DNA from 4 places in the Sinorhizobium sp. CB7 genome. Region 1 is predicted to be linked to each of the others. Evidence: riboswitches for the same ligand, from Rfam matches in the RefSeq annotation. Region 1 holds a riboswitch; each other region holds the start of a gene.

Region 1 (7,443 bases):
GAGTCCCCTCATCGAGTGCAGGACGAAGCCGCTCTTCGAAAAGGCGGATGACTCCCAGCCCGGCGATGGCGGCACTGACCAACATGTCTGCTGCCGCTCCAGGCCGGACCATCAGCGGCCCGGTCGGATCGATACGCATGATTTCGCCGTCGCGTTCAAACTCCCAGATCGGGATCGCGCCGCCGGCAAATTGTCCACGCAGACAGTTATGGTCGAGGAGGTCTCGCGGATGTTCCGGGTGTCCTCGAACTGCGAGATAGCTCGGGGCCGCCGCCGTCGCGAAACGTTGGATGCGCGGACCGATCGGCACTGCGATCATGTCCTGCTCCAGCCGCTCGTCGTAGCGAATGCCCGCATCACATCCGGCGGCAAGCACATCGACGAAGCTGTCTTCGACGACGACCTCCAGCCGGATGTCCGGATATTCCTTCAGGAACGGCTCGATAATCGAGGGCAAGACGCCGTTGGCCACGCTGGAGGGCACGTTGAGCCTCAGCGTCCCAGTCGGGCGATCACGAAACGCATTGACGACATCCAGCGCCGCCTCCATTTCGGCAATGGCCGGGATCAGCCGCTCGAGCACGCGGGTGCCTGCTTCGGTAGGAGCGACGCTGCGTGTCGTGCGGTTCAGCAGCCGAACACCAAGTTTCGCCTCCAACCGCCGGACGGCCCCGCTCAGGTGCGAGGCTGATGCGCCGGTCACGCGCGCTGCGTCACGGAACCCGCCTGCCTTGGCCACCGCTACGAAAGCCGAGAGATCACTCAGATTTTCCATTGTTCGCCACCGCGCACAGCCCGTAGAGTTTGTGCTGTATTATCATAAGATCCGAACAGGTCCAAATAGGGTGCGAATTTAACGCACGGAGATCTGTCATGACTAACATCTCGTCCGCCGGTTCTTTTCATCTCGGCAACCGCACGGTTAATCGCATGGGATATGGCGCCATGCAGCTCGCCGGTCCCGGCGTGTTCGGCCCGCCAAAGGATCGGGAAATGGCACTCGCAGTTCTGCGGGAGGCCGTGGGGACTGGAGTAAATCATATCGACACCAGTGACTTCTACGGCCCGCACGTCACCAATCAGCTTATCGCCGAGGCGCTCCATCCCTATCCGGACGACTTGGTGATTGTCACGAAAGTCGGTGCGTCCCGCGGTGACGATGCATCATGGCGCCCTGCCCTCAGCCCGGGCGATCTCGTCCGCCAGGTTCACGACAACCTCAGGAACCTCCGAGTCGAGGTGCTCGATGTCGTCAATCTGCGCGTTCCGGGCACAATACACGAACCAGCGGAGGGGTCGATCGAGGAGCCATTTGCTGTCCTTGCCGAGCTACAACGCCAAGGGCTCATCCGGCAACTCGGCTTGAGCAATGTCACCCTCGCACAAGTCGAAGAAGCGCGTGGCATCGCCGAGGTCGCATGCGTCCAGAACCAATACAATCTCGCGTTCCGCGCCGATGACGGCCTTATCGACACATTGGCGGCGGCCGGCATCGCTTACGTGCCTTTCTGGCCACTGGGTGGCATGACGCCACTTCAATCGTCGATCCTTTCAACGGTGGCGACGCAACTCGACGCCACGCCGATGCAAATCGCCCTCGCCTGGTTGCTGCACCGGGCGCCAAACATTCTCCTCATCCCTGGAACGTCATCGCTGGCGCATCTGAGTGAAAATCTCGCAGCCGCCAAACTGACGCTATCTAACGAAGCGCTCGCCCAGTTGGATGCGATCGGAGAGCAAAAGCCAGAACCTGCCGTGTCTGCTTGAACGCCGCAGCGCGGTGCCTAAAAGTGTGCGCTGTTTCGGGCGACATCCCGCTCCAACTTTTCGATCGAGAGATGGATTCAGATTTCAGGTCGATCCGACCTGAAATCATCCCGATCTAAAGGGTCTTTGCCGCATTGAGCTGCCGGGAAACATCCCTGCTGTTCAAATGAAAACTGCGGCCCGGCGGTATATTTGCAGCCGCAATCTTCGCCGAGGCCGCCGCGTCGAAAGCGACGGAATGCATCGTGAAATAGGCGAGGCAATCCTCTCGTTGCGGCGTGAAGCCGAGCAGGCTGCGAAAGGCCAGCCTGTGAATGACGCAAACGCCGCCGTGATCCACGGCGGCGAATTGCAGAGCATCGATGTCCTCGCGCCATTCGGCGACAAGGCGGGGCAATATCAGGCCTCGAAACGGCGATAGATGCTGCCGCTGAGAGAACCGAGCAGCACCCAGAAAAGCAGGCTCGTCAACACGGCTGCGACGACGAACTGATGCTCCAGCGCCTCCGGCGCCAGCGCATGCTCTCCTTCAGGGGCCGCAGGGGCGCCGATCAGATGCGGCGCGGCGATCAGAACGACAGCGAGCACGGCAGCCCAGGGCTTGCGCTGGAAGGCGATAAGCCCGATGGCGGCGGCGGTCGCGACGGCCGTTCCAACCCACCAGATCTGCCGCTCACCAAGCGGAGCAGCCTGCGTGCCCGGCAGTTCCGGCGGCAGGCCGAGCATCGGCGCCAGCATCACGCAGGCAAATCCGGCAAGCCCCCACAGCAGGCCATCGCGCCATGTAACCGGCTTGCCGCGCAACGCGATGAGGCCCGTTAGAACCAGCGAATAGCCGATCGCGGTCAGGATATTGGCGGCGACCGTGAAGGCGTTGCGCTCGAAGCCGTCGGCCGGCTCCCAGCCGCCTTCCTCATGTTCGTGCGCGGCCACGGCGGTATGATCGTGCGCGGCGGGCGCTGCAGCATCGGCATCGTGCGCGGGTGCTTCGCCAGCCTTCTCATAGACTTCCGCCTTGAGGATAAGCTGGCTCGTGCCGATAAATTGCGCGACGCTGACGGCAACACCGACGATCAGGCCAACAATGACCGATGTGAAGACGATCGAACGGAAAAGCGACATGGCTCTAACCGCTCAGTGGCAGGGAAACGCGTTGGCATGGCGCGTATCATGCGCCGCATTGTGAACGACTTCGAGATGCGAGAAGCCGACGAAACCGACAATGACCAAACCGAAGCAGATGGCGATCACCGACTGCAAAATTTTGCCGGCCTTGACGTCGGTCGTGACGACAGTGGAAGCAGTTTGCTGAACAGGCATGAAACGTCCCCTCATCCAGCGCAGAGATAAATTGATGAGCCGGCGATCTGCGCAAGGCGGCGGCTCCCGAGTGGAATGGTATAGCCTGGAGGGACGAAAAGGCCGCAACGACGGAAATAAGTTGCCGAGAGTGGCAATTTCCATCAGCATCGCAGTCTCGGGACACCCCGCCCGACTTGGACATCATTCAATGGCAGGTCTCCTGGCTTGCGGGTCACAATCCGGAACCGCGCCTTCCCGGTTTAAATACCAGTGGCCGGAATTGGTCCTCGGACTCGCCGCTCACAGTTGCGGGGGCAGCCACGAATCGGGCCCCTCATGGGTCATCCCTATCGTGTTCCCTTTTCATCCCCGAAGCTTGGCTTACGGGGAACCATCGAATGAAGGAACTATCACTCAGCATGCCGGGCGGTGTCAATACGGCCGCTGCGCGTCCTATTCATGCGGCGGCCTCTTTGCCCATTGTTCCAGTGTCATGCGGATGAAGGCGAGAGCGGCGGCACGCGCCTCAGCCAGGTCGCGCGGATCCTTGACATCCTCTGCAAGACGCGTCTCCAGCTTCGCCATGGTGTCCGTCATCCAGCGCGCCATCGGCTCGTTCCCGGCCGCATAGCGCTGCTTCAGGCGGATGAACGCGGCGTCGATGTCCTCGGAAGAGAGCGGTCTGTCAGGTTTCATGCTATCCGCTTTCTTTCTCGAGGAAGGTCCTAGCGCGCCGGGATGGCTTTCAAATAGGCCGCGATCGCGTCACGGTCGGAAGCGGGTAGACGGGCGATATTCTTCTGGACATCGACCATGGAGCCACCGACCGAATCGAAGTCAGGCGTGAAGCCGGTCTCTAGATAGCTCGCGATATCACTCGCGCTCCAGGAGCCAACCGCCTTCGAGCCGGGTGTAATGTCCGGAATACGGCCCCTGCCCTCCGGGTTCGGCGCGCCAGCCAGCCACTGGTCCTTGAGGAAGCCGCCAAGAGCATCGCGCGGCGTATGGCATTCGCCGCAGTGGCCAAGCCCTTCGACGAGATATTGACCATGCTTGACCTTGTCGTCGGCGTCAGCGAGCACAACACGCGGCTGATCATTGAAATAGAGGAATTTCCATCCCCCGAGCGCCAGCCGGATATTGAACGGAAACGGTAGTTCATGAGGCGGCGCCACATTGCTGCTTTTCGGCAGCGTCTTCAGAAAAGCAAAGAGATCGTTGACGTCCTTGTCGCTCATGCGCGTATAGGAGCCGTAGGGAAAGGACGGATAGAGATGCTCGCCGTTCCTGCCGACGCCGCGCTTCATGGCATTGCCGAAGTCGGCCAGCGTCCAGGTACCGATGCCGGCCGTTTCGTCCGGGGAGATGTTTGGAACGTGGAAGGTGCCGAAGGGGCTGTTCAGGGCCAGCCCTCCCGAAAGCACAAGCCGCGCATCGCCCTGGGCGCCGGGCGCCACATGACAGCTGACGCAGCCACCTGCCCAGAAAACCATCTCGCCGTTCTTGACGTCAGGCGCCCCGAGATTGGCCCAATGGCTTTCGGGCAGCGGATCCGGGCGGGTGACGAAATAGAAGGCGCCCGCCCCGATGACAGCGAGACCGACAAGACAGAGCAGCACTTTCGCGACTATCGCAGCCATTGGCTTCCTTCTTAGAAATATCGGAGATCTTTGCGCTGCATAAGATGAGAGAACCGCGCCGGAGGCAAGACCGGCGCGGTACAGATGCGGCGGTGGCGCCGAAACGACCTACCGATCAGCCTCAGAGCCGGATGATTTCAGGTCGAATCGACCTGAAATCTGGATCCGCCTCTAAATCAAAAAGTCAGAGCGGGATGTTGTCCGAAAACCGCGCACACTTTTCGGCATCCCGCTCTAGTCAACTTTGATGCGGTAGTTCTCATGACAGCCGCTGCAGTTGGCGCCAAGTGATTTGACGGCGGCACCGACAGCCGCAGCATCCGCTGGAAGCTGAGCGACCAGGGTCTCTGCGTCGGTGGAGAGTTTCTCAGCGCGTGCCTTGAAGTCGCTCATATTTTCCCAGATCTTCGGGCTCGCCGCCTTGTCGCCGGTTTCCGAGCCTGCCGGGAACTGGTTGGGGAAAACCTTAGCCGTTTCGGAAATCGTCGTCAGCGCCGTTTTCACCGCGTCCGCGTCATAGGGCTTTTCGCCCTTGGCAATGGCGGCCAGAGCGCCGGCTGAGCCGCCGACCTTCTTCATGAGGGCCGAACGCGCCTCGTGGGTCCCGTCCTGCGCGATCGCGGCGCCAAGGCCCACGCCGGCCAGGACGACCGCGGCCGCAATCAATTTCATTTTCATATCCGCTCTCCGTGTTCGTGCCCGCGTTCCCCGTGAACTGCCGGACGTTTCATGTGCGGCGGCATGATGGCAATTTCCAACTTACCCATGAAGTAACAAAGTGGTGATATGATAGTAAAATCAGCGTCATATTTCGTTTACACAAGGAGCGAATTCTCAAAATAGACGGCGCTCATGCACAAGGCGGGGCACGCTGGCCTAACGCCAGCTGTGCCAGAGGCTAAAAGCCGATACGAGCACGAGGAGAAGCCCGACAAAGCGGCCGACGAAGGCAGTCGCAGCGGGATTGGCAACCAGCAGATCGCGGCTGCGACCGGCCGTCATTGCGAGGGCCCCGTAAATGGCAAACTGCGTGAAAACGGTCATCAGTCCCATAATGAGTCCCTGTCTCCAGAGCGGCCCGTATTCCGGTTTCAGGAACTGTGGATAGACGGCGAGCATGAAGAGATAGGCCTTGGGATTTATGAGGCAGGTCACGGCGCCCTGTCGAAAGGCCCGCCAGACCGAACGCGCGCCTCCCGGTCCCACGGCATCGACAGTGATCGAGCTTTTCATCAGCGTGACCCCGATCCAGGCCATGTAGGCGACGCCGACAAAGAGCAGCAGATTGAAGACCGAGGGCAGCAGGCTTGCTAACAGTCCGACGCCAATGACGCCGTAAAGCGAGTGGACCGCTCCTCCCGCCATGATACCCCCTGTTGCGGCGAGCCCGCGCTGTACGCCGCCGGTCAGCGCATTGGCAAGTACAAAGAGCATGTCAATGCCGGGCACGATGATGATGCCGAACAAGAGAGTGAAATAGAGCCAGAGATTTTCGCTGTAGGTCATGTCAGTTGCCTGGGGGATTTTTCCGAAAGATTTCGTTGAATTTCAAATCGATAGTGATCTCTATACGGATGACCAACTGACAGTGTATTGTCAGGAGCCTTTTCAAAAGGGAGAGAAGATGCGCAAGGCGTCGCGTCTGTTCGAGATCATCCAGATCCTGCGGCTGGCACGAAAGCCGGTGACCGCAGCTACGATGGCCGAGACGCTCGAGGTGACCGTCCGTTCGGTCTACCGCGACATTGCGGCCCTGCAGGCCATGCGTGTCCCGATCGAGGGCGGGCGAGGCATTGGCTATATTTTGAGGCCCGGCTTCGACCTGCCGCCCCTGATGTTTTCCATCGAGGAGATGGAGGCGATCGTGCTTTCGCTGGCGCTCCTGGAACGCACCGGCGACGTCGAATTGAAGCAGGCGGCCAAGCGCGTGAACCAGAAGATCGCGGCCGCAGTACCGACGCCCCTGCGCCAGGCGCTGAGCAGCAACGCGCTCTATGCCTGGGGTACCGCCGCCCCCTCCCCGATCGGGATCGACCTGGGGCTGGTGCGCCGTGCTATCCGCGACGAGCAGAAACTGAGCATCGACTACCGTGACGAACTTGGTCGCGCCACCGAACGAACCATTCGTCCGGTGGCCCTGATCTATTATTCAGAGACGGCCAATATCGTCGCCTGGTGTGAATTGCGCGAGGCAATCCGCAATTTCCGAAGCGATCGTGTCGAGCACTGCGAGGCAACGGACGCTTTTTTCAAAGGCGAAGGGGACGGCTTGCGCGGGATATGGATGGACGGATGGGCGTCAAGGAAATCAACCCGGCAAGACCATTGATGTGAGCGGCAGGATGCGGCTTTCCTCCCGGCCGAATCCTTCGATTTCCAGCCTGTCGGGATAGACTCCGACAATTGCGAAGGTGTTCTGATCCGCTGTATCCACCATGCCCTTGAAGTTGACGAAATGTGTGTTGTCTTTCGTGCCGAAATTGCCCGCGTGGTTGTGACCGCAGAAATAGGCGACGGCATTGTCGTGCTCGACCAGGAGATCCACAATCCGCTGGGCATCCCACATATTGTGCTCGTTTGGCGGATAAACCGGATAATGGCCCATGACGATCACCCGCTCTCCGGCGGTACGGGCTTTCTTCAGAACCGCCCGCAGCCAGAGGAACTGCACATCGCCGAGTGAAGCATTCCAGGGATGGGCATTGATCGCGCCTTCGCACCGCAGCGCCTCCAG
Region 2 (7,443 bases), on a different contig from region 1:
GGTATTCCGATCTGCGAGGATATCTGGGGCGAGCTCGGCGTATGCGAGACATTAGCCGAAAGCGGTGCCGAAATTCTGCTGTCGCCGAATGGTTCGCCCTATTATCGCGGCAAGGTGGACGTGCGTCATCAGGTCGTCCTCAAGCAGGTGATCGAGACCGGTCTGCCGATGATCTATGCGGCCCAGCTCGGCGGCCAGGACGAACTTGTCTTCGACGGGGCGAGCTTTGCCTTCAATGCCGACAGGACGCTGGCCTTCCAGATGAGCCAGTTCGAAACGGCGGTGGCGGTCACGACCTGGAAGAAGAACGGCGATGGCTGGCACTGCGCCGAAAGCCCGATGGCGCATATTCCCGAACGCGAGGAGGCGGACTATCGCGCCTGCCTGCTCGGCTTCCGCGACTATGTCAACAAGAATGGCTTCAAGACTGTCGTACTGGGCCTTTCCGGCGGCATCGATTCCGCGATCTGCGCGGCGATCGCGGTCGACGCGCTCGGTGAGGAGCGCGTCCGTACGGTGATGTTGCCGTATCGTTATACTTCGAGTGATTCACTAAAGGACGCCGCCGATTGTGCGCGCGCTCTCGGCTGCCGCTACGATATCGTACCGATCGAGGAACCGGTAACGGGATTCAGCTCGGCGCTTTCGGACCTTTTCGAAGGCACCGACAGCGGCATTACCGAGGAGAACCTGCAGAGCCGCGCACGTGGCACTATCTTGATGGCGATCTCCAACAAGTTCGGTTCGATGGTGGTTACCACCGGCAACAAGTCGGAAATGTCGGTCGGCTATGCAACGCTCTACGGCGACATGAACGGCGGCTTCAATCCGATCAAGGACCTGTACAAGATGCAGGTCTACGCGCTGGCGCGCTGGCGCAATGCGCATGTGCCACCAGGCGCGCTCGGCCCGTCGGGTGAGGTGATCCCACACAATATCATCGAAAAAGCACCGTCGGCGGAATTGCGCCCGAACCAGACGGACCAGGATTCGCTGCCGCCCTATCCCGTGCTTGATGACATTCTCGAATGCCTTGTCGAAAAAGAGATGGCGGTCCATGAGATCGTTGCGCGCGGTCATGATGTTGCAACAGTGCATCGTGTCGAGCATCTGCTCTATCTCGCCGAATACAAACGGCGGCAGTCGGCGCCCGGCGTGAAGATCACCAAGAAGAATTTCGGCCGCGACCGGCGCTATCCGATCACCAACCGGTTCCGGGATCGGTAAGTCTACCGCCTATCGGGCACATTGGGGGAGCAATGCGCAGTTCGGTCGAGATCTACAATATCCCTACGGGCAGTTCCCGGATCGTCTGGCAGACGGAGCGGCTCGTGGAAGCCCCGAATTTTTCCCGCGACGGCCGGTTTTTGCTCATCAACGGCGATGGGCTGCTTTATCGTCTTGCCCTCGAAGGCGATCCAGAGCCGGTGCTCATCGATACCGGCTTCGCGCGATTGTGCAACAACGATCATGGCATCTCGCCGGATGGCACGCTTATCGCCATTTCCGACAAGACGGAATTCGGCAAGTCCTGCATCTACGTGCTGCCGGCTGCGGGCGGAACGCCACGCCAGGTGACGACAAACCTGCCTTCCTATTGGCACGGCTGGTCTCCGGACGGGCAGCGCGTCGCCTATTGCGGCATCCGTGATCAGGTCTTCGATATTTATACGATTTCGATCGATGGCGGCGAGGAGACGCGGCTGACACAAGGCAAAGGCCGCAACGATGGCCCCGATTGGTCTGCGGACGGGGAGTGGATCTATTTCAATTCCAGTCGTACTGGCCTCATGCAGATCTGGCGCATCCGTCCTGACGGCAGCGGTCTGCAACAGCTCACCCATGACGACTACGGCAACTGGTTCGCCCATCCTTGCCCCAGGAACGAGAAGGTCGTGCTGATCTCCTATGACCCCGATGTCTTCGACCATCCGCGCGATCTCCATGTGCGGTTGCGCCTGATGGATATGGATGGGGGCAATCTGACGACGCTGTTCGAGCTCTTCGGCGGGCAGGGGACGATCAACGTGCCGAACTGGTCACCGGACGGTGACGAATTCGCCTATGTTCGATACGCGCCCGAGAAATGACCTCTCTGGACAGTGACAGCTTTCCTCGTTAGGAATTGACCGTTCGCAGGGCGCATCCGATCCGCGGGAAGGGCAAAGCCCACCTGATGTTGAATTTATAGACTGCCACACCTCTTTTCAGTCTGTGGGCGCGGATACCGGACGTGAACGAAAGGAGGTCGTCATGACCACGCGCCCATCTGCCGCGAGCGCCAGCATTGAATCCCTAAAAAAAAGGCGAAACTTCTCCTCCGATCCGTGCAATCCGGTGATGCGTCGGCCCGCGCTCGCGTTGAATCCTATTTCTCCAAAATCGAGGACGTCGGACTGCAGGACGTCCAGCTTGTCATCGCCCGTGAACATGGCTTTTCGAGCTGGACCAAGCTCAAGGCCCATTTCGACAGGATCAGTCCCGACGAACTGCCGCGCGATCAGCTCGCCAATCACTTTCTCTCGCTTGCGACGGTTTCCTATTTCGCCCGCATTTCCGCCGATCCAGCCCGTTTCGAGGCAGCTCTCCGCCTGCTGCAGGACCACCCCGTCATTGCGGACGAGAACATTCATGTCGCGGCTGCCATCGGCGACGCCACGCGCGTTGCCCGCTGGCTTGACCGCCAGCCGCAGCTTCTCGACCGCAAGGGCGGACCTTATGATTGGCCACCGCTGCTCTATGCCGCCTATGCGCGTGTGCCGGGTCGCTCAAGCCTTCCGGCAGCACGACTGCTGATCGAACGCGGCGCCAGTCCCAACGCCTTCTACCTCGATGACGGACAATATCGTTTCACGGCGCTAACTGGCGCCTTCGGCGAGGGGGAAGCGGGCAAGCTGCGTCAGCCCGAACATCCGGATTGCATCGCTTTCGCGCGCATCTGCTCGATGCCGGTGCCGATCCGAACGACAGCCAGGCGCTTTATAATCGCATGTTCGAACCGGATAATTCATGTTTGAAATTGCTTCTCGAATACGGGCTCTCGGCTCAGCATCGCAACAATTGGCTGGTGCGGACAGACGGAAAATTCGTGGAGAATTCGCAGACCGTGTTCGACTACCAGCTCGCCTGGGCACTGGAAAAACGCATGCCCGAGCGCGTCAGGCTGCTGGTTGAACACGGCGCCGATGTCATCAGACCGGTCAACGGACGGACGCCTTTCGAATGGGCCCAGCTCGGCGGCGACCGGGAGCTGGCGTTGTATCTCGTGAGAAAGGGAGCAGTTGCGGTCCGACTGAAGCCAGAAGACCAGCTCCATATTTCGATCATGAATACGGAACTTCCGATCGAAGAGGTGGTCGGGATGATGCGGGAGCTCACCAGTCCGGCGCAGATGCAACGCGTCCATCCAGCAATGCTGCATGAAGCGGTCGCCGACAACGCTTTCGAACCGGTCAGACGCATGCTGACGCTCGGTTTCGATGTCAACGCCATGACGAGCCGAGCGCCGCTACATGAGGCAGCCCTGCATGGCCATATCGAGATGGCAAAGCTCCTGATCGAGCATGGCGCCGATACGAAAATCCGCGATCCTTACCACTATGCGCCGCCGATTGGTTGGGCCGAGTACAACGGCCAGCCGGACATGGTCAACTTTCTTAGAGATCAGTCGCTCGATATCTTCGCTGCGGCTGCCTATGGCATGATGGATCAGCTCACTGCGTTGCTTGACGCCGATCCGTCACTGATGGAGAGAACATTTGGAAGCTTCCGGCCCAGCGGCAGAGCGGATCCGGATCGCGACTGGCTCACTCCGCTCGGCTTTGCCGTTCTCAACGGCCGCTTCGAGGTAATCCATTTCCTGATGAAGCGAGGTGCCGATCCCACGATCAGGAATACATCCGGCCGTTCGCTGAAGCATGTGGCACGGGAAATGGGCGATGAAGCGCTCTTCTCGATTCTTGACGGCCACACACCGATGACGTGAGCCTCGGCCGGCGCCTTGCGATCCGCTTGCTTTCTGCGAGCGCATCGCGCATACCGGTGGGGTCAGGTGCCCGCGCAAGCGGGAGAATCGGGAATCCGGTGAAAATCCGGAACGTGCCCAACGCTGTATGGCGGATGCCTGCCGCAGGATTGAGCTTTCTCAAGCTCTTTTCAGATGGTTGCCACTGGTTCCTGAACCGGGAAGGCAGCGGCGGGCAGAGGAAGCCTAGTCAGAAGACCGGCCTGGCGAGATAGGCTGACCCGCGTGGACGGCGGGGAGGTCAGCATTGTTGGGGAGTTGACGATGCGACCAGAATCTGCGGACTTTCTTGTCCGTGCGGAAGCTTTTTCCGTCACTGAACGTGAGGCTGTATACCACGCCATTGAAACACGGCGGGATGTCCGTGACCAGTTCCTGCCTGATCCCTTGCCCGATGACTTGGTGAACCGGCTTCTCCAGGCGGCGCACAACGCACCTTCCGTCGGCTTCATGCAGCCATGGAACTTCATCCTCGTGCGCGATGCAGACGTGCGTGAGAGAGCCTGGCAGGCCTTCGACCGGGCGAACCGCGAGGCGGCGCTGATGTTCGAGGAAGAACGGCGCGAGACCTATCGCTCCCTGAAACTCGAAGGCATCCGCAAGGCGCCGCTCAGCATCTGCGTCACCTGCGATCCGGATCGCGGCGGCAAGGTCGTGATCGGGCGGACCCACAATCCGCGCATGGATGTCTATTCGACGGTCTGCGCCATTCAGAACCTATGGCTGGCGGCCCGCGCCGAAGGGGTTGGGGTTGGCTGGGTCAGCATTTTTCATAACAGCGACATCCGTAATATCCTCGGCATTCCAGAAAGGATCGAGATTGTTGCCTGGCTCTGTGTTGGATATGTCGATAAGCTTTACAGCGAACCGGAACTGGCAGTGAAGGGCTGGCGGCAACGTCTGCCGCTCGAAGAACTGGTCTTCAGCGAGCGCTGGGGAAACACTCCCTGAGCTGTTTGCCTATAGCGTTTCAGCTTTTCATGGAGGCGCAGAACCGCTCTAACTTTTTATTTTTGCGCAATTCCGGACGGAAAACCGCTTCGCACTTTTCCTGGAACTGCTCTATTGCTGCGGCTGCGGGCCGGGAAGGGCCGGTTTTTTCAGGTCGATCTTCCCTTGGGCGTCGTCGAGGAATTGTGGACCGACCTGGCGGACCTTGTTTGCTGCCGGGTCGTAAGGTCGCTCCGGTGGCGGTGCTGGCGAATTGAGCGCCGTGGTCGACGTCGGCTGGGATTTCTTCGTTTCTATCCTGGTGACCGAACTTTCCGGTGTCGACGCCTGTTCGCCGTTGCGCCGCAACTGCTCGTAATAGGCCGAGAAATTGCAGGTGCAGGACGATTTTTCTCCCGGAGGCCGGTTTCGATAGGCAAAAGCGTTGGGCATTGCGCTATAGGGGGCACCGGTCGAAACCGAAACCATGTCGTCCGCCTCCTGAGTGGAGAGGACCCGATAGAAAAGCTCCGTTTGAACGCCCGGACACATCCGTGCGCAAGTTTCCGCGTCCCGCTGGAAATCATTAGGCCCCGCATGGGATGAGAGCGGAAAGAACCCGCCGTCACAGGTTCTCACGCAGACGGTGCTGACATCGGCGGGATATTCGCGTGGGTCAGAATAATTCCCGATGTCGCGAGGATCACTGCCCATCGGCGGAATGAAAGTCTCCTGCGGCATCCGTCGGCCGATGTCCCGGTCAGGGTCAATGAGTGCATCGGGCGTCACAATGCTGGCTTCATTGCAGCCGTTTTCCTCCAGCGAGGCGAGCAGATGGCGCCGGAGCCCGTCATCCGGACGACTGGTCAGATTGATCTGGTTCCGCCTGTCGATCAGGTAGCGGATATTGTCGCGCATGCGATCAAGTGCGGCCTGCAGTTCCTCGCACATTGGGGCGTTCTCGCCGTTGACAATGACGAAGCTGCCGCCCGAGCAGCCGTAATCGCGCAGATCGTTCTGCACCTTGCGCATTTCGAGGTTCTGCTGGGCGATTGCATTTGCGTATTGCCGCGTTTCGGGATTGTTGCCGACGACTTCGCGAAGATCCGCCAGACGCGCCCTCAGATCGTCACAGAGCGCGCTTGTCTGCGCTGCCGCGGGTGCTGCAAGGAGGGGCAGGACGAGAAGAAAGGAAAGGCTCCGGCGTTTCACTGTTTCTTCCTTCGCAGGCGACCGGCGAAAGGTTCCAGCCGGCTCACGGGGCATCAAGACTTAAGTTGGCTATCGTATACAGCTCCAGCCTTAACAAGCCTTTGCAAAAAATTAGAACGGCCGGCGAGAAATGTCCACGACGGACGCTCGCCGGCTGTGCTGATCATGCTGCCCGGGCGAGTTCCAGTGTCGTCTCTCTTGCGAGCAGTTCCCCCTCGATCTCGGCGACGGACTTCATTCTCTCAAGAAGATCCTCCGTGACTTCCCAGGCGATGGCGACGGCGTGGACGGAACCGATCTTCTGCGGATCGCCGATCCGCTCGCCCGGGCATCCCATGCGCCGGAACATACGTTCGAGAAAGACGTCCGTCACCGTGACGATATGGGAAAGCCCGGAGGCGAGACCCAGTTCGCCGACGCCGCACATGAGCTCGGCGGCGGCAATCGTCACCTGGTTGGAGGCGCGGTCCTGGGAAATCTCGGGATCGATGCAAAAGCGGCTGGATTCCCAGATCGTTTCGCTGCGGATCTCCGGCTTGCCGCCAAGCAGAATCGGGAAGGTATCATCCAGCATGTTGGGACCCAGTGTCGGAAGCAATCTTAGCGCGCCGCGCAGGCGGCCCGTGCGGGGCGCATGGGAAAGCACATAGATCGGATTGGCCCGGTCATATCCGTCGATCTCCCATTCGTCCTCGACATGAACATCCCATTTCAGAAGGTCGTGGAAGACCTTTTTGCGGAGCCGAAACATGGCGTCCATTGCGCCGGGGTGCTGGTGGCGGTTCACTCCGTTGAAAAGCTTGATCATGGCAGTCTCCTTCGGGTTGGCCGAAGAAGACTGGCAAAAGGAGCAGGCCTCCTAAACTGTCACTAGCGACAGTATACGCGACACTATTATGTTGTTAGTTATGTACGAATGTCAGGCTTGGGGGAGGAAACCGCGCCAGACGGCCTCCGCAACGGCCTGTGTATTGGACACGACGTCAAGCTTGCGCCGGGCATTGCCCATGAAGAAACGTACGGTGCGCTCGGAAATACCAAGGATGACAGCGATCTCCCAGTAACTCTTGCCGGCAGCGGACCAGCGCAGCACCTCATGTTCTCGAGGGGTGAGGAGAGATATGGGGTTATCGTCGGCCGGTGCGCTATGCTCGGTATCGACGTGTCCTGCATGGAAGAGCGCCGAGAGCGTATGAATGTCGCGGCCATAGCATCTAAGATAGCTCGCGAGATCAGCATGCGACGTGGGAATGGTGATCGAAAGTGCGGCCGCGCGG
Region 3 (7,443 bases), on a different contig from region 1:
CATCGGCGATCTGGCGGATTTGCGTGCACAGGGGTGGGACCGCGAACTTGCTTCCCATGTGCGGCGTGGCGGGCGCGTCATTGGTATTTGCGGCGGCTATCAGATGCTTGGCCGCATGGTCCATGATCCGCTTGGGATCGAAGGCACGACCGCAGAAGCGGCAGGACTGGGGCTGCTCGATATCGAAACCGAAATGGCGCCGGAAAAGACTGTACGCAACAGCAAGGCGTGGTCAGCGGAACATAATGTGCCTCTGTCGGGGTACGAAATTCATCTGGGTATCACGCGTGGCAGCGATTGCGAACGGCCCTCGGCAATTATCGATGGCCGCCCGGACGGTGCGGTATCCGCCGATGGCCGAGTTATGGGCACCTATCTTCATGGGCTCTTCAGCAGCGATGCCTACAGGACAAAACTGCTCGAAAGCTTCGGCCTTTCAGGCGAGCGGACAAACTATCGCCAGGGTGTCGAGGACGCGCTGGACGAGATTGCGATGGAACTGGACAAAGTGCTGAACCGGGATTGGCTGAAGAGCCTGCTGGGCTAGGCCCCTACAGCTCGCCAAAAACCTCGCGCCGTCGCCTGTCCAGTTCCTCACTGTAGCGGCGCAGCGTATGGCTCTCGCTGAGCTGACCGACGACCTTGCGCTCAATCAGATTGTTGACGACCGCAAGCGCTTCGCTTTCCGTCTTGTCGAAGATCGCAGCCGCCTGTTTGGCATTCATTTGCGGCAGCAGAAAATCATTCCGGTATTTGATGAAGTCGGCGAGACTTTGATTTTCTTCATCCTTGTCGACAAGGCCTGCATAGACATCCGGCACAAGGACGATACCGGCATATTTTTCCGAATCATCGAGAAGGATGACGCGCTGGGTGGAACCGATCGGGAACTGCCGGCGGAATTCGGCCACGCTGACATTGGCATTGGCCGTGCGCACGTCGGACCGCATCAGTCTGTTGACCGTCAGATTGCGGATCCAGCCGACATCATGGGCACTGCGGATGCTTTCACCGCGCAGATGGAATCGCCATGTCGCGAACGAGTAGCCGAAGGTTGTCCGGACGACCAGGGACGAGGTGATGACCGAGGCAAGCACCAGCGCGGTAATGGCAAAGTCGCCGGTGATCTCCAAGGCCAGGAACGTCATCGTCAGCGGACCGCCGATGATCGCCACGGCGAGCGAGCTCATCCCAACGACGGCATAGATCACCGGCGTCAGCGTAGCGTTCGCGAAATAGGGAGCCGAATAGGCGAAGAGTTTGCCGAGCAGGGCACCCATGAAGAGCGAGGCGAAGAACAGACCGCCCCTGAAGCCCGAGCCGATCGACACGGCTGATGCGAGCGATTTCAACAGGAAAAGCCCGATCAGCGATGGGATCGCGACATCGCGGGCAAGATTCAGGTGCAGAGCACCGTGGCCCGCCGAAAGGACCTGCGGCGAGATCATGGCGAGCAAGCCGACAACAATGCCTCCGAGCGCCGGACGGAAAGGCGGAGCGATGGAACTCTTGCGCGCCACTTCCTCGACGGCGGATACCGCCTGCATGAGCAGGATGCCGACGCCGGCACAGAAGGCTCCCAGAAGAATTGCGGGCACGTAGTCGGCCGTCGCGACGCTGCCGAATTCTCCGACATCGATCATAAAGTCGCTGCCGGCGAGAAGACGGGCCACGATCGTCGCAATCAGGGCGGAGACGACCACCGGGGTCAGCGACACGATCGTATAGGTGCCGATGATGAGTTCGAAAGCATAAAAGGCGCCCGTCAAGGGTGCATTGAAGGCGGCGGCGATTGCGCCCGCGGCACCGCAGCCAACCAGCGTCCTTAGATCGGCGCGACGCAATTGCAGTTTGTAGCCGACCTTGGAGGCAATGCCGGCGGCGAGCTGGGTGTAACCGGCCTCAAGGCCGACCGAAGCGCCGAAACCGTTGGAAATCACGTTCTGGACTGCGACGAGGATGCTGTCGGTCAGGGACAAACGGCCGCCATGAAGCGCGTTGGCTTCGATCGGGTCAACCATCGGTTTCTTCCGCGTCTTGGCGAGGAGGAAGATCAGCAGGCCAAGGATGATGCCACCCGCGACTGGCGCAACCAACAGCAGAAAGCGGTTATCTATGTCACTTGCACTCAGACGTTCGGCCTCACCGATGCCGAAAATCAGGCTGTGCATCTTCGTCGATACAAGGCTCATGGCGGTCACCGCGAGGCCGGAGGTGACGCCGATAAGGGCTCCGGCGAAGACGAGACCGAGTTCGCTGCGACGGACAAGCGCCCTCAGGCGACCAGGGTCGAAGAGTGTATAGAGGATGCCGAGACGGCGCGGTTCAAATTTCTGCAGCATGGAAAAGATGGGTGATTTGCGTGTCCTGATCCGGAGGCGTTCGCCTCTATAGTCGTTGAACGTCAAAGAATTGCGGCAGAAGACCGGCAAGTTTCTTTTTTTTCTTGCAGGTTTCGTCGTTGGAACATTCGGTGTCGCATAATTGGCGTTGATTGACTTGCGAGAACCGAACGCCTAATCATTGCGGCATACGGATGGTTCCCGAGCGGCGATGTTGTCGCATGGGATGAAAAGGGAATGTGAAGGAGCGGACCCATGCCGGGCGCTCTCATCACAGCCGACCCCGCGACTGTAGAGCGGTCAGGGTCTTCCGTTCGGTTCCTTCGAATTTTCGTCGGCGGCCCGCATGGCGCGGGCGGGCGAGAAGGAGGGGAGCCGGAAAAAGCCACTGGCGTGGCATCATGATCAACCGCGGCGGGACGCCTCTATTTCTACGAATCGTCCGCCTTTTCATGATTGCAAGCCGGGAAGGCGAGGGAGATCCGCTGGTGCACGATCAGGGCGACCCGAAACGGTCTGCCCCGGTCGCGGTGCCTTACCCGCGAGCCAGGAGACCTGCCATGCGTGTCGGGCGGAAGCCCATCGATGGGGAAAATCCCCGCTGCCAGCACGGAGGTTGTCATGGCGCTGAAATTATTCCTGCGTTCGCTTTGCGCGAACGTCCTTCCGTGCTTTCCGGTCGCGTCTCGCGCCGATTTGCGTCCGCTCGTGTAACGACCGGAGCCATTGATGCCATTTCAGTCATCAGGCGCCGCTCTCGTTCTCGGCGGCGCTCGCTCCGGCAAATCCCGCTTCGCCGAATCGCTTGTCATGTCCTCTGGTCCCGAACGCCACTATGTGGCGACCGGCCGCGCCTGGGACGAGGAGATGCGATGCCGCATCGAACAGCATAAGTCCGATCGGGACGCGCTCTGGACGACGCACGAGGAGCCGCTCGATCTTGTGAGTTGTCTGCGCACAATCGATGCCGATGGCAGAGCCATACTCATCGACTGTCTGACGCTTTGGGTCACGAACCTGATGATGGAGGAGCGCAATATGGCGAGTGAATTTGCCGCTCTCATCGAATTCCTGCCGATGGCGCGGGCGCGCCTCGTCTTTGTTTCCAATGAGGTCGGTCTCGGCATCGTGCCGGAAAACCGCATGGCGCGCGAATTTCGCGACCAGGCCGGCCGGCTTCACCAGATGGTCGCCGCAGCAGTGGCCGAAGTCTATTTCGTAGCGGCGGGGCTGCCGCTCAAAATGAAGGGTTGATCCGCATGAACCAGGAAAAGATTCCAGCCACCGTCATCACCGGCTTTCTGGGCGCCGGCAAGACGACGATGATCCGCAACCTGCTTTCCAATACCAACGGCAAGAAGATCGCCCTCATCATCAACGAATTCGGCGATCTCGGCGTTGACGGTGAGGTATTGAAAGGGTGCGGTGCGGAGAACTGCACGGAGGACGACATCATCGAGCTTACCAATGGCTGCATATGCTGCACGGTCGCCGATGACTTCATCCCGACCATGACCAAGCTGCTGGAACGCGAGCGGCGCCCCGACCACATCGTGATCGAGACCTCGGGTCTGGCACTGCCGCAGCCATTGGTCGCCGCCTTCAACTGGCCCGATATTCGCACGCAAGTGACGGTTGACGGCGTCGTTACCGTCGTCGACAGCGCGGCAGTCGCCGCTGGTCGCTTCGCCGACGATCACGATGCAGTCGAATCGCGTCGCGTCGAGGACGATTCCCTCGATCATGAAAGCCCGATCGAAGAGCTGTTCGAAGACCAGCTCACCTGCGCAGACCTTATCGTCCTGAATAAGACGGATCTCATCGACAGCGACGGTCTCGGCCGCGTCCGCGAAGAGGTCGCTTCCCGGATCGCCCGCAAGCCGACAATGATCGAGGCCAGGAATGGCGAAGTGCCTGCCGCCATCCTGCTCGGCCTCGGCATTGGAGCGGAAGCTGATGTCGCAAACCGCAAGTCGCACCACGAGCTGGAGCATGAGGACGGTACGCCGCACGATCACGATGAATTCGACAGCTTCGTCGTCGAGCTCGGTCCGATTGGCGATCCGGCGACCTTTGTCGAAAAGCTGAAGGGCGTGATCGCCGAACATGATGTGCTGCGCCTCAAGGGTTTCGTTGATGTCCCCGGCAAGCCGATGCGCTTGCAGATTCAAGCGGTCGGCAGCCGCATAGACAACTATTTCGATCGGGCCTGGGAACCGGGCGAAGCCCGCGTCACCCGCCTCGTCGTGATCGGCCTACATGAAATGGACGAGGGCGAAGTGCGTAAGGCGATCGAGGGATTGATATAAGATCGGGCAATGCATCTACTTCTAGCCCAGAAAGGGACGATCACTGACGGCGAGGAGGCGGTCGATCTCGGCCAGTCTCCCGGCGACGTCCTGTTCCTGTCTGCCGCCGATACCGAACTCGCGGCCATTGCCGGCGCTTATGATGCGCAGGAAATGGCCTGTTCTCTGCGGCTCGCGAACCTGATGACCCTTAAGCATCCGATGTCGGTCGATACCTATATCGAGCGGACGGCGCGGCATGCGAAGCTCATCATCGTTCGCGCGCTCGGCGGCGCCAGCTATTTCCATCATGCGTTGGAAGCGCTGCATGCGGCAGCAGCCCGAAGCCACAGCCTTATCGCCGTTTTGCCAGGTGATTCCAGGCCTGATCCGGGGCTTACACCCTTTTCGAATGTTCCGCTCGACGATCTCAATGCCCTATGGTCCTACCTAATCGAAGGCGGGGACGCCAATTCGCGTGCGTTTCTCAGCTACGCAGCTGCAATGCTTTCCGGCACGGAGAAGCCGGCACCGGCTACGCCGCTGATGAAGGCCGGGATCTGGTGGCCGGGCAGGGGCGTGATCGGGGTAGAGGAGTGGAAGAGGATTTGCCCCTCACCCCAGCCCTCTCCCCGTCTCGACGGGGAGAGGGGGCTCTCCGAGGGTGCGGCATCCCCTTCGCCCGGCTTGCGGGGAGAAGCTGCCCGAAGGGCGGATGAGGGGCTACGCTCGGCCGACCACAGTCTGGAAATGGTAGCGGAGGAGGGATTTGAACCCCCAACTGTCGCGATCAGCTTCTACCGTGCGCTTGTCCAAAGCGGAGAGACTAGACCCGTCGAAGCATTTATCGATGCTCTGATCTCGGAGGGGATGCGGCCGCTGCCGGTCTTTGCCTACAGCCTCAAGGATCCGGTTTCGAAGGCGATCCTGGAAAGTGTCCTTCAAGAGCTGAAGCCGGATGTGGTGATCAATACCACAGGCTTTGCGGTTTCAGCACCGGGTGCCGATCGCGAGCCGACGGTGCTGGAATCGGACGGAGCCGTTGTGCTGCAGGCCATTTTTTCGACCTCCTCAAGGGAGGCCTGGGCGGCCTCGGCGCAGGGGCTTTCGGCGCGCGATCTCGGCATGAACGTGGCGCTGCCGGAGGTGGACGGACGCGTGCTTGCCCGTGCGGTCTCGTTCAAGACGGCAGCACGCTACGACGATCGTGTGGAGGCCAATATCGTCGCCAGCGAGCCGGCGGCAGATCGGATGCGTTTTACCGCGCAGCTGGCGGCGAACTGGGCGCGGCTTCGCCATACCGCCCCTAAAGACCGGCGTGTTGCGCTGGTCATGGCGAATTATCCGAACCGCGACGGCCGGCTCGGCAACGGCGTCGGGCTCGACACGCCGGCTGGCACGATCGAGGTGCTGAAGGCACTGGCCTGGGCCGGTTATCCGGTCGCCGATATTCCGGCCGATGGTGACGCATTGATGCGCCATCTGATGGACGGTCCGACCAATTCCGTCCATGACGGTCGATTGATACGCGAGATAATTTCTCTAAATCAGTACAATCTCTTCTTCACGTCTCTTCCACAAAAAGTTCAGGAAGAGATCAGGTCGCGATGGGGCGCTCCGGAGGCCGACCCCTATTTCCGCGACGGTGTCTTCGCGCTGTCATTCGCCCGTTTCGGCGAACTCCTGGTCGGCATCCAGCCGGCACGTGGCTACAATATCGATCCCAAGGAAAGCTATCATTCGCCGGATCTGTTTCCGCCGCACGGCTATCTTGCGTTCTATGCCTTTCTGAGAAGGGCGTTCGATGCCCATGCCGTCATCCATATGGGCAAGCACGGCAATCTCGAATGGTTGCCCGGCAAGGCGCTCGCCCTTTCCGAGGCTTGCTATCCGGAGGCGATCCTCGGGCCGCTGCCGCATCTCTATCCATTTATCGTGAATGATCCTGGCGAGGGTACGCAGGCCAAGCGCCGCACCAGCGCCGTCATCATCGACCATTTGACTCCGCCACTGACGCGCGCTGAAAGCTACGGTCCGCTCAAGGATCTGGAAGCGCTGGTGGATGAATACTACGAGGCTTCGGGCGGCGATCCGCGCCGGCTGAAACTGCTGCGCAAGCAGATCCTCGATCTTGTCAGTGACATCGGGCTGGACCAGGATGCCGGCATCATCAAGGAAGAGAGCGAAGACGAGGCTCTGAAGAAGCTTGACGCCTATCTCTGCGATCTCAAGGAGATGCAGATCCGCGATGGATTGCATATCTTCGGCGTCTCGCCCCAGGGGCGGTTGCTAACGGACCTGACGGTAGCGCTGGCGCGGGTGCCGCGGGGTCTGGGTGAGGAGGGCGACCAGAGCCTGCAGCGCGCGATCGCGCAGGATGCGGGTCTGACATTGGATCCGCTCGATTGCGAAATGGCGTCGCTTTGGAGTGGACCGCGCCCGGCACTTCTTGCGACTGTCTCAGACGACACATGGCGAACACATGGCGATACGGTCGAGCGCATCGAGCTGCTGGCGGCCAAGCTGGTGTCGGGCGAAATCGAATGCCCTTTGGACTGGGCCGGCACGCGATCCGTCCTTGATGAAATCGAAGGCAGGCTGAAGCCCTCGATTCTTGCGTGCGGCGATGCCGAAATCGCTGCTCTACTCACGGGGCTCGACGGCCGCTTCGTTCCGCCTGGCCCCTCCGGCGCCCCGACGCGCGGACGGCCGGACGTCCTTCCGACGGGCCGAAATTTCTACTCGGTCGACAGCCGCGCCGTGCCGACACCGGCCGCCTATGAACTCGGCAGGAAATCCGCAGAACTGCTGGT
Region 4 (7,443 bases), on a different contig from region 1:
ATTGCTCTAGCTCATGCATCAACACGGACAACCTCCGGAAAGCTCACATCTGGCACCTCAAGTTCTAGATTGCGGACCGAGAGACTGGACAGGGTTCGGCAACTTTGATAGCAGACGTAATGTTATTACATATCAAAGGAGAATTTCCATGATATCCAGATCGACAATGGTCGGAAGTATTGCGGCGGCAGGCATTTTGACGGGCTCGGCTTATGCCGAAGAGGAAAGGCAGGCATGGCGTCTGTTCGTTGCCGATCATACCGCTCCGATAGCTCGGTCATTCGATGCTATGACGGGAAGGCAGACTGGCGAGTTCGGGTTGAAGGGATATGCTGCGCTCTCCGCCAGCGGTTCCGGCCGGACCGTTTTTGCCGTCCAAACCGAAGCCGATACCGTCCAGGCGATCAAATCCGGCGTGACGCTTTCCGACCATGGCGAGCATCGCGATCTGGAAATGTCCGAACCCGAGCTGCTACAGGTTGCCTTCGACGGGAAGCGACCGGTCCACGCCGTCATGCATGGCGACGACGTGGTGCTGTTTTACGACCGGGAGGGCAAAGCGAGGCTTCTCTCCGAAGAAGGAATCCTTACGGGCGAGGCGCACCAAAGGACCATCGATGCGACGGCGCCGCACCATGGAGTCGCCGTCCCCATGGGAGAGAACATGCTTGTTTCCGTTCCCGATACCAAGGCGGAGACGAAGCCGGATGAACTGCCGCCGCGTCTCGGTCTGCGCGTTCTCGATGCGAGCGGCGGGCAGATCGGCGAGGTGGAACCCTGCTCGGCGTTGCACGGGGAGGCCTTCTCGGCGAGGCTTGTCGCCTTTGGCTGCGAAGAAGGCGTCCTGATCGCGCGTCCCGGCAAGCAGGGGACCGTGCAACTCAAAATGCTGGAATATGGCGAAGCACTGCCGAAGGGAAAGGTCACCACCTTGCTCGGCAGCAAGGCCATGCAGTTCTTCCTGGGCAATTACGGCGAAGACAAAATTGCCCTGATCGATCCCGAAAGCGCCGAGCCTTACCGCCTTGTAGACCTGCCGACCCGACGCATCGATTTCGCACTCGATCCTGCGCGCATTAAGAACGCCTACGTGCTCACCGAAGATGGGCAATTGCATGTCATCGATATCCTGAATGGGAAAATCCGCGTATCGGCGACGGTCACCGAGCCCTACAGCAAGGACGGCCACTGGCGCGACCCACGCCCCAGGCTTGCGGTGGCCGGCGATGAGGTTGCCATCACCGATCCCCGCCATGGCCTCGTTCGGATGATCGACATCGACACGATGAAGGAGGTCCGCACCATCGCGGTCGAAGGGCAGCCCTTCAGCATCGTCGCCGTTGGGGGATCCGGGACCGTCCATTGACCGCTTGCCTCCCGCGGCTTGACGCGACCGTCGCGCTCGGCGTAACTGAGCGCGACGGTTCCCCGATGACGACTCAGAAGGGATTAATAGGGAACACGGTGCGGACGACCCAAGAGGGACCAAGACCGTGGCTGCCCCCGCAACTGTAAGCGGATTGCCGATCATCCCCGTGGCGCGAGAGCGCCATGCCACTGTGAGCTTAAGCCTCACGGGAAGGCAGATGAACCGGCGCATATCCGCGAGCCAGGAGACCTGCCGTCGAAGAGAGATCCAATTGAACGGGCGGGGTTGCCCGGAACAGGAGACGACATGATTTCTTTTGACGCCATTTTCAGGCGCAGACCCGCCCGCATGAGACGGACCGGATCCTCTTTTTCGACAAAAGATAATCGCTAGCGCGTCTGCCAGTAATCTGGTGGCACAGCTACCGGCACCGCCGCCGATTGAGCGAGCATTTCCCATCAACACCGGAGCGATCGATCCGCAAAGCGGACACGCCTCCGATTTTCAGTGAGCATTGCCATGTTTCCCCATCCTATTATCCGCAAATCCTTGCCGCGCGCCCTGACCTTCGCCCTTGCGGCGCTCGCTTTCGGGGCAGGCTCGTCGGCTACGTCCGCGGCCCCGACGGTCTATCCTCTGACCATCACCAATTGCGGCCGGTCCGTCACCTTCGAGAAGGCGCCCGAGCGGGTCGTGTCGGTCGGCCAGGCCATGACCGAGATCTTACTGTCGCTCGGTCTTGCCGACCGCATCACCGGAACCGCAGTCTGGTTCAGCCCTGTCCTGAAGCAGTTCGAGGCGGAAAACAGCAGGATCAAACGGCTTGCGGACAATGATCCGAGCTTTGAGTCCGTCGTCGGAACTGATCCCGAACTGGTTGCCGCAGAGTTCGAATGGCATGTCGGTCCGAACGGCTCGGTTGGCAGTTATGATCAGTTTTCGAAGCTCGGGATCAACAGCTATGTTGCGCCGGCCGATTGCGCCGCCAAGGACAATTCCGTCGGCGGGGACGGTGTCCGCAAGGAAATGCTGAAGACCGACCTCATCTATCAGGAAATCGCCGAGCTTGCGCAGATCTTCGACGTTCAGGATCGGGGCGATGCCCTGATCGCAGGCTTGAAAGAGCGTGAGGCCAAGGCGATCGCCTCGGTTGCCAATGCGAAGGCGAAGGGCATTCCCGTCGTCTTCTGGTTCTCCAGCAAGGAGGTGGACGGCGAGGCCTATATGGCCGGACGGAACGGAGCGCCCGCCTATATCATGCAGACCCTCGGCGCAAAGAACGTGATCACCACGAACGAGGAATGGCCGATGGTCGGATGGGAAACGATTGCGGGCCTCAACCCTGACATCATCGTCATTGCCGCCATGGACCGCCGTCGCTATGCCGCCGACGATCCGGCGATCAAGGTGAAGTTCCTTAAGACCGATCCGGTCGCAAGCAAGATCGATGCGGTGGAAAAGAAGCATATCATTGTGATGGACTCGCAGGCGATGAGCCCGTCGATCCGCATTGTCGACGGCATCGAGACATTGGCGGAAGGCATCCGGAAATTCGGGCTGGCCCAGTGAGCATCGCAACAACCACGCAACGAAGCGGGTGGGGCGCCTTTGCCGCCCTGTCCGCACTCTCGCTGATCGCCCTGATGCTGGCGATCAGCCTCGCGGTGTCGATCGGCGAAATCGTCATCCCCTTGCAGACGACCGCGGAAGCAATCGCCAATCGGGTCTTCGGTGCGACCTTCACGATCAAGCCGATCCATGAGGGGATCATCTGGGACTATCGCCTGAGCCGGGCGCTGGTTGCCGCGAGCTCCGGTGCGGCGCTTGCGCTGACGGGCGCCATCCTGCAAGCGCTGCTTCGAAATCCCCTTGCCGAACCCTACGTGCTCGGCATCTCGGCGGGTGCTTCGACCGGCGCCGTCGCCATCATGATCCTCGGCGTCGGGGCCGGGGTCATGACCCTTTCGACCGGCGCCTTCATCGGCGCAGTCGCAGCCTTCGTTCTCGTCTCTCTGCTTGCGGCGGGCGCGGGCGGCGGCGCCGACCGGATCATTCTGGCAGGGGTTGCCGGTTCGCAGCTCTTCAATGCGCTCACCTCCTATATCGTCACGACCTCGGCCAATGCCGAGCAGGCAAGGGGCGTGATGTTCTGGCTGCTCGGCAGCCTCAGCGGCGTTCGCTGGCCGGACGTCTTTCTCGCCATGCCGGTTGCCTTTGCCGGCTTCCTCATCTGCATGTTTCATACCCGCGCGCTCGACGCCTTCACCTTCGGCAGCGATTCCGCAGCTTCACTCGGAATTCCGGTCAGGCGCGTGCGCATTGTCCTGCTCGCCCTGACGGCGCTGATGACGGCCACAATGGTCAGCATCGTCGGCTCGATCGGTTTCGTCGGCCTGGTCATTCCGCATGCCGCGCGCTTCCTCGTCGGTCCCGGACATGGCCGTCTGCTGCCGACAACGGCGCTGATCGGCGCGATCTTCATGGTGCTCGCCGATATCGTCTCGCGCACCATCGTCGCGCAGCAGGTCCTGCCGATCGGTGTGGTCACGGCACTCTTCGGCGCGCCGGCTTTCGCCATCATTCTCTACAAAGCCAGGAGGGCGGTTTGAGCATTTCGATCGAGGATGTGCGGTGGGACGCAGGCGGCGCGATGATCGTCAACGGCGTCACCCTGGAAATCGCCAGCGGCAGGACGCTCGGACTGCTCGGTCCGAACGGCTCGGGCAAGTCCAGCCTGCTGCGCCTCATCTGCCGGCTGCGGCAGGTCAAGAGCGGCGTGATCAGGCTCGGCGATGTCGACATCGCCAGGATCGCCCGCATCGACATTGCGCGAAGGGTTGCACTGGTCGAGCAGCAGGCGACCACGGACGCCGAGATAACCGTAAGCGACGTCGTCCGCCTGGGCCGCACGCCCCATAGAGGCGCTTTCTCGCCATGGGATCTCGCCGATGAATCGGCAGTGCGCGCGGCGCTGGAACAAGTGGGCATGACGGACAAGGCAACGCGGCTGTGGCGCACGCTTTCGGGCGGCGAGCGCCAACGCGCCCATATCGCCCGGGCGCTGGCGCAGACGCCGTCCGAACTGCTCCTCGACGAGCCGACCAATCACCTCGACATCCAGCATCAGCTGGAGCTCCTCGACCTTGTCACGAAGCTCCCGGTCACCAGCGTCATTGCCCTGCACGATCTCAATCTGGCGGCCATGTTCTGCGACAGCCTCGCCGTCCTGCAGGGCGGCCGCGTGGTGGCCGCAGGCCGTCCCGAAGCGGTGCTGACGGAAGATCTCATTCGCGATGTGTTCGGTGTGCGGGCTCATATCGAGAAGTCGGCCGTTCATGGCCGCCATCACATCCAGTATCTGGTCGGTTGACGTTGAGGCTCGTTGATCAACGGTCGCGCCTTCGGCCGGCTTGGCTCTCGCAGCCACCTCGGCTGGATGCAGAAGCGCCTGAGGGGCGAAGCTGAAGAACCTTACGCGCAAATCTATGTTTCTCGTCACCGTCCGAAGTGTCTAGCTGCGCTTTTCAAGGCTGCCTGGCTTCCAGATGCTGGCGGAAGAATGCGACTACCGCACCATTGAACTCTCTGTGGAATTCGACACGGTCGAAGCCAGGAGCATCGATGCAGGCGTCCGAAGGTGGCCGTATTTCCGGGCAAGGTGTCAGGAATGAGAGATGCACGGCGTTGGGGACGATCCGAAAGTCGGGCCTTCCGGGCAATAGGCGGGCAAGCGTTGCGACATTTTCGGGCGACGCTCCGCCACCTCCTCCGAGTTCCGATCCCCAAAGTTGAAGAGGAATTTTGACATCCTTCACACTGTCAGTCGTTTGGAAAACGACGCTTAGCGGATCCGCTACAACCATTGCTTTGACACGAGGGTCGTGAGTCAATGACTGAGATGGTAGCTTTGGCCGTGAAGGCTGAGCTTGATTGACGGGCGAGCATCCGGTCGCTTTCGGATCCGCGCAGCGCGGCGGCAGCTTGTTGAAATCCGGGTTCGCCCCGGCGATGACAAGGCCCGTATAGCCCCCTTGGGAAAATCCATAAAAGCCGACACGCTGCGGATCGATTTTCGCGGCATCGGGGGCGGCGGCAAGCATGAAATCAATGGTTCGCTTGATATCGGCGGGACGCTCGATCAGCACGCGGAGGCCGTTTGCACGGCTCATATCCGCGTGATTGGCATGGGGATGATTGACTGCAACGACGATAAAACCGGCATCGGCAAGCGCCTCAGCGGTATCATGATGGCCGAGATACCAGCCACTGTAACCGTGCGAAATGACAATGAGCGGCAGTTTTTCGCCGACAATCGGACAATTTGGCACCGCCGGTACAGTCAGTGCTCCGATCTTCATTTCTGAGGATGCCGCCGCACAAGGCGACCACATTGCCGCATCGATGGCCGCGCCGTTCTCATCGGCCGGAATTTGAATGAATTTCAAGCCTGCAGCATGGGTCGATGGCGCGATGAGGCAGAGAGCCGCAGCAAGCGCTAAAGCGAGACGAGTCATTGAATTGCTCCATTCAGCGAGAGGTACTTACGAGTCCATTCGGTAGGAAACATCCAAGTGAAAGTGAGGAACCTACGCGTTCAGCGTGGGCTGAACACGGGGATACCTTGCATAAGCAGATAGCTTGTTATATTCAAGCTGGAAAGTTGAGGTTTTCATGGCCGACTCGATCCAAGTTCAATTGCGAAAAGGTGCCCTCGATCTTTGCGTTCTGGCCGTGCTCTCACGGGGTGAGGGCTATGGCTATGAAATTGCCAGCACATTGGTCGCGGCGGTCGGCATGGGTGAAGGCACGATCTACCCGCTGATGCGCCGGATGCAAAATGACGGCCTGGTGGCCACCCGCATCATGGAGTCGAGCAGTGGGCCGCCGCGCAAATACTATCGCCTGACGCCGTTGGGCCAGGCGGTTTTCGAAGCTCATCGCCGCGACTGGCGATCGTTTGCGGATGCCGTCGATAAACTTCTTGAGGATCTGCCATGACCAGGGATGCTTTCTTACGTGCGCTGAGATCGGGACTTGCCGGTCTGCCGCCTCAAGATGTCGACGACATCGTTGCTGACTATGCCGCTCACTTTGCCGAGTCGAATACGTCCGGCCGCGGCGAAGAAGAGGTCGCTGCCGCATTGGGCGACCCGGCCAGAATTGCCAGGGAACTACGGGCTGACGCTGGCCTGCGCCGCTTCGAAGCTCACTGGAGCCTTTCGAATCTTCTGGCAGCCACAACGGCTCTCGCCGGCCTCGCGATCGTTGACATTTTCTTCCTGCTGCCGTTGCTGATCGTCACGATTTTCGTTGCACTCGGCGTCGCGACCGCACTGTCGGCGATCGGCGCGGTCGGCGTAAAGATTGTCTTCACCACCTTCCTATTCCACCTTGGTGAACCGGTGACTGGAGTAGTAGCGCGCTTGCTCATTGGCGCTGGCCTTGTGAGTGGCCTGCTGGGTGGCGGCGCGTTGCTGCTCATTGGACTGGGCGCAGGCGTACGTTTTCTCGGCCACTATGCCAGACTCCATTTCCGCTTGGCTAAGCTGGATCACGAGCGCGTTTAGATTTGCTATGTCAACACGCTGAAGGAACCTGACAATGAGCGGAAAATTGACGATCGTCGCGACGGCCGGACTGATCGGCTCAGTTATCTTTCTAACCCTGGGTATCGGACTTTCGGGGCGAGATTGGGCCGATGCGAGGCAGCTATGGGGTGCAATGCCGTCCGCATGTGGATCCACCGCATCTACCAGACAGCAGGTTACCCTTACTTTCGCGGCTAGTGACAGTCTAATAATCGATCTGCCGGCTTCGGTCCGCTATCAGCGGGGGGACAAGGCGGAGGCTATCGTGAGCGGAGATCCCTCACTTCTCGACCATGTGCGAATGGAAGGTCACAGGTTGAGCTTGGATTGTGATCCCGGCTGGTTTGCATCCAAAATCGCTGTCAGCGTGTCGGGACCCGCGATAACTGACTGGAAGCTGCTCGGTAGCGGCGACCTAACCTTGTGGCAGATCAATCAGCCTCAGTTGCGCTTGAGTATCCGAGGAAGCGGCAGCGTCGCCGCCAG

Evidence for each region. A riboswitch is a leader RNA that binds a small molecule or an ion and turns the genes downstream of it on or off. The one in region 1 is predicted to bind cobalamin.
Region 2: it holds a riboswitch for cobalamin, as region 1 does, so the genes downstream of both, bluB (5,6-dimethylbenzimidazole synthase) here and AAE029_RS16035 (CbtB-domain containing protein) in region 1, are expected to answer to the same signal.
Region 3: it holds a riboswitch for cobalamin, as region 1 does, so the genes downstream of both, cobU (bifunctional adenosylcobinamide kinase/adenosylcobinamide-phosphate guanylyltransferase) here and AAE029_RS16035 (CbtB-domain containing protein) in region 1, are expected to answer to the same signal.
Region 4: it holds a riboswitch for cobalamin, as region 1 does, so the genes downstream of both, AAE029_RS35715 (ABC transporter substrate-binding protein) here and AAE029_RS16035 (CbtB-domain containing protein) in region 1, are expected to answer to the same signal.

The regions. Positions count from the first base shown of each region.
Region 1 is NZ_JAULLL010000008.1:10,940-18,382, reverse strand. Features, by position in the region: gene AAE029_RS16055 (LysR family transcriptional regulator) at 1-775, opposite strand, end outside; gene AAE029_RS16050 (aldo/keto reductase family oxidoreductase) at 874-1,767, shown strand; gene AAE029_RS16045 (hypothetical protein) at 1,883-2,164, opposite strand; gene AAE029_RS16040 (CbtA family protein) at 2,167-2,889, opposite strand; gene AAE029_RS16035 (CbtB-domain containing protein) at 2,902-3,087, opposite strand; cobalamin riboswitch at 3,262-3,480, opposite strand; gene AAE029_RS16030 (hypothetical protein) at 3,523-3,765, opposite strand; gene AAE029_RS16025 (cytochrome c) at 3,795-4,709, opposite strand; gene AAE029_RS16020 (cytochrome c) at 4,944-5,387, opposite strand; gene AAE029_RS16015 (LysE family translocator) at 5,586-6,215, opposite strand; gene AAE029_RS16010 (helix-turn-helix transcriptional regulator) at 6,334-7,038, shown strand; gene AAE029_RS16005 (metallophosphoesterase) at 7,018-7,443, opposite strand, start outside.
Region 2 is NZ_JAULLL010000002.1:374,852-382,294, forward strand. Features, by position in the region: gene AAE029_RS05955 (NAD+ synthase) at 1-1,227, shown strand, start outside; gene AAE029_RS05960 (hypothetical protein) at 1,260-2,090, shown strand; partial or broken gene AAE029_RS05965 (ankyrin repeat domain-containing protein) at 2,254-3,985, shown strand; cobalamin riboswitch at 4,033-4,246, shown strand; gene bluB (5,6-dimethylbenzimidazole synthase) at 4,289-4,975, shown strand; gene AAE029_RS05975 (DUF2865 domain-containing protein) at 5,087-6,166, opposite strand; gene AAE029_RS05980 (acyl-homoserine-lactone synthase) at 6,330-6,974, opposite strand; gene AAE029_RS05985 (LuxR C-terminal-related transcriptional regulator) at 7,086-7,443, opposite strand, start outside.
Region 3 is NZ_JAULLL010000002.1:262,362-269,804, forward strand. Features, by position in the region: gene AAE029_RS05420 (cobyric acid synthase) at 1-547, shown strand, start outside; gene AAE029_RS05425 (chloride channel protein) at 552-2,342, opposite strand; cobalamin riboswitch at 2,521-2,920, shown strand; gene cobU (bifunctional adenosylcobinamide kinase/adenosylcobinamide-phosphate guanylyltransferase) at 3,072-3,596, shown strand; gene cobW (cobalamin biosynthesis protein CobW) at 3,602-4,651, shown strand; gene cobN (cobaltochelatase subunit CobN) at 4,661-7,443, shown strand, end outside.
Region 4 is NZ_JAULLL010000040.1:10,183-17,625, reverse strand. Features, by position in the region: gene aztD (zinc metallochaperone AztD) at 149-1,366, shown strand; cobalamin riboswitch at 1,405-1,641, shown strand; gene AAE029_RS35715 (ABC transporter substrate-binding protein) at 1,889-2,938, shown strand; gene AAE029_RS35710 (FecCD family ABC transporter permease) at 3,013-3,978, shown strand; gene AAE029_RS35705 (ABC transporter ATP-binding protein) at 3,975-4,739, shown strand; gene AAE029_RS35700 (alpha/beta hydrolase family protein) at 4,894-5,883, opposite strand; gene AAE029_RS35695 (PadR family transcriptional regulator) at 6,041-6,367, shown strand; gene AAE029_RS35690 (DUF1700 domain-containing protein) at 6,364-6,936, shown strand; gene AAE029_RS35685 (GIN domain-containing protein) at 6,971-7,443, shown strand, end outside.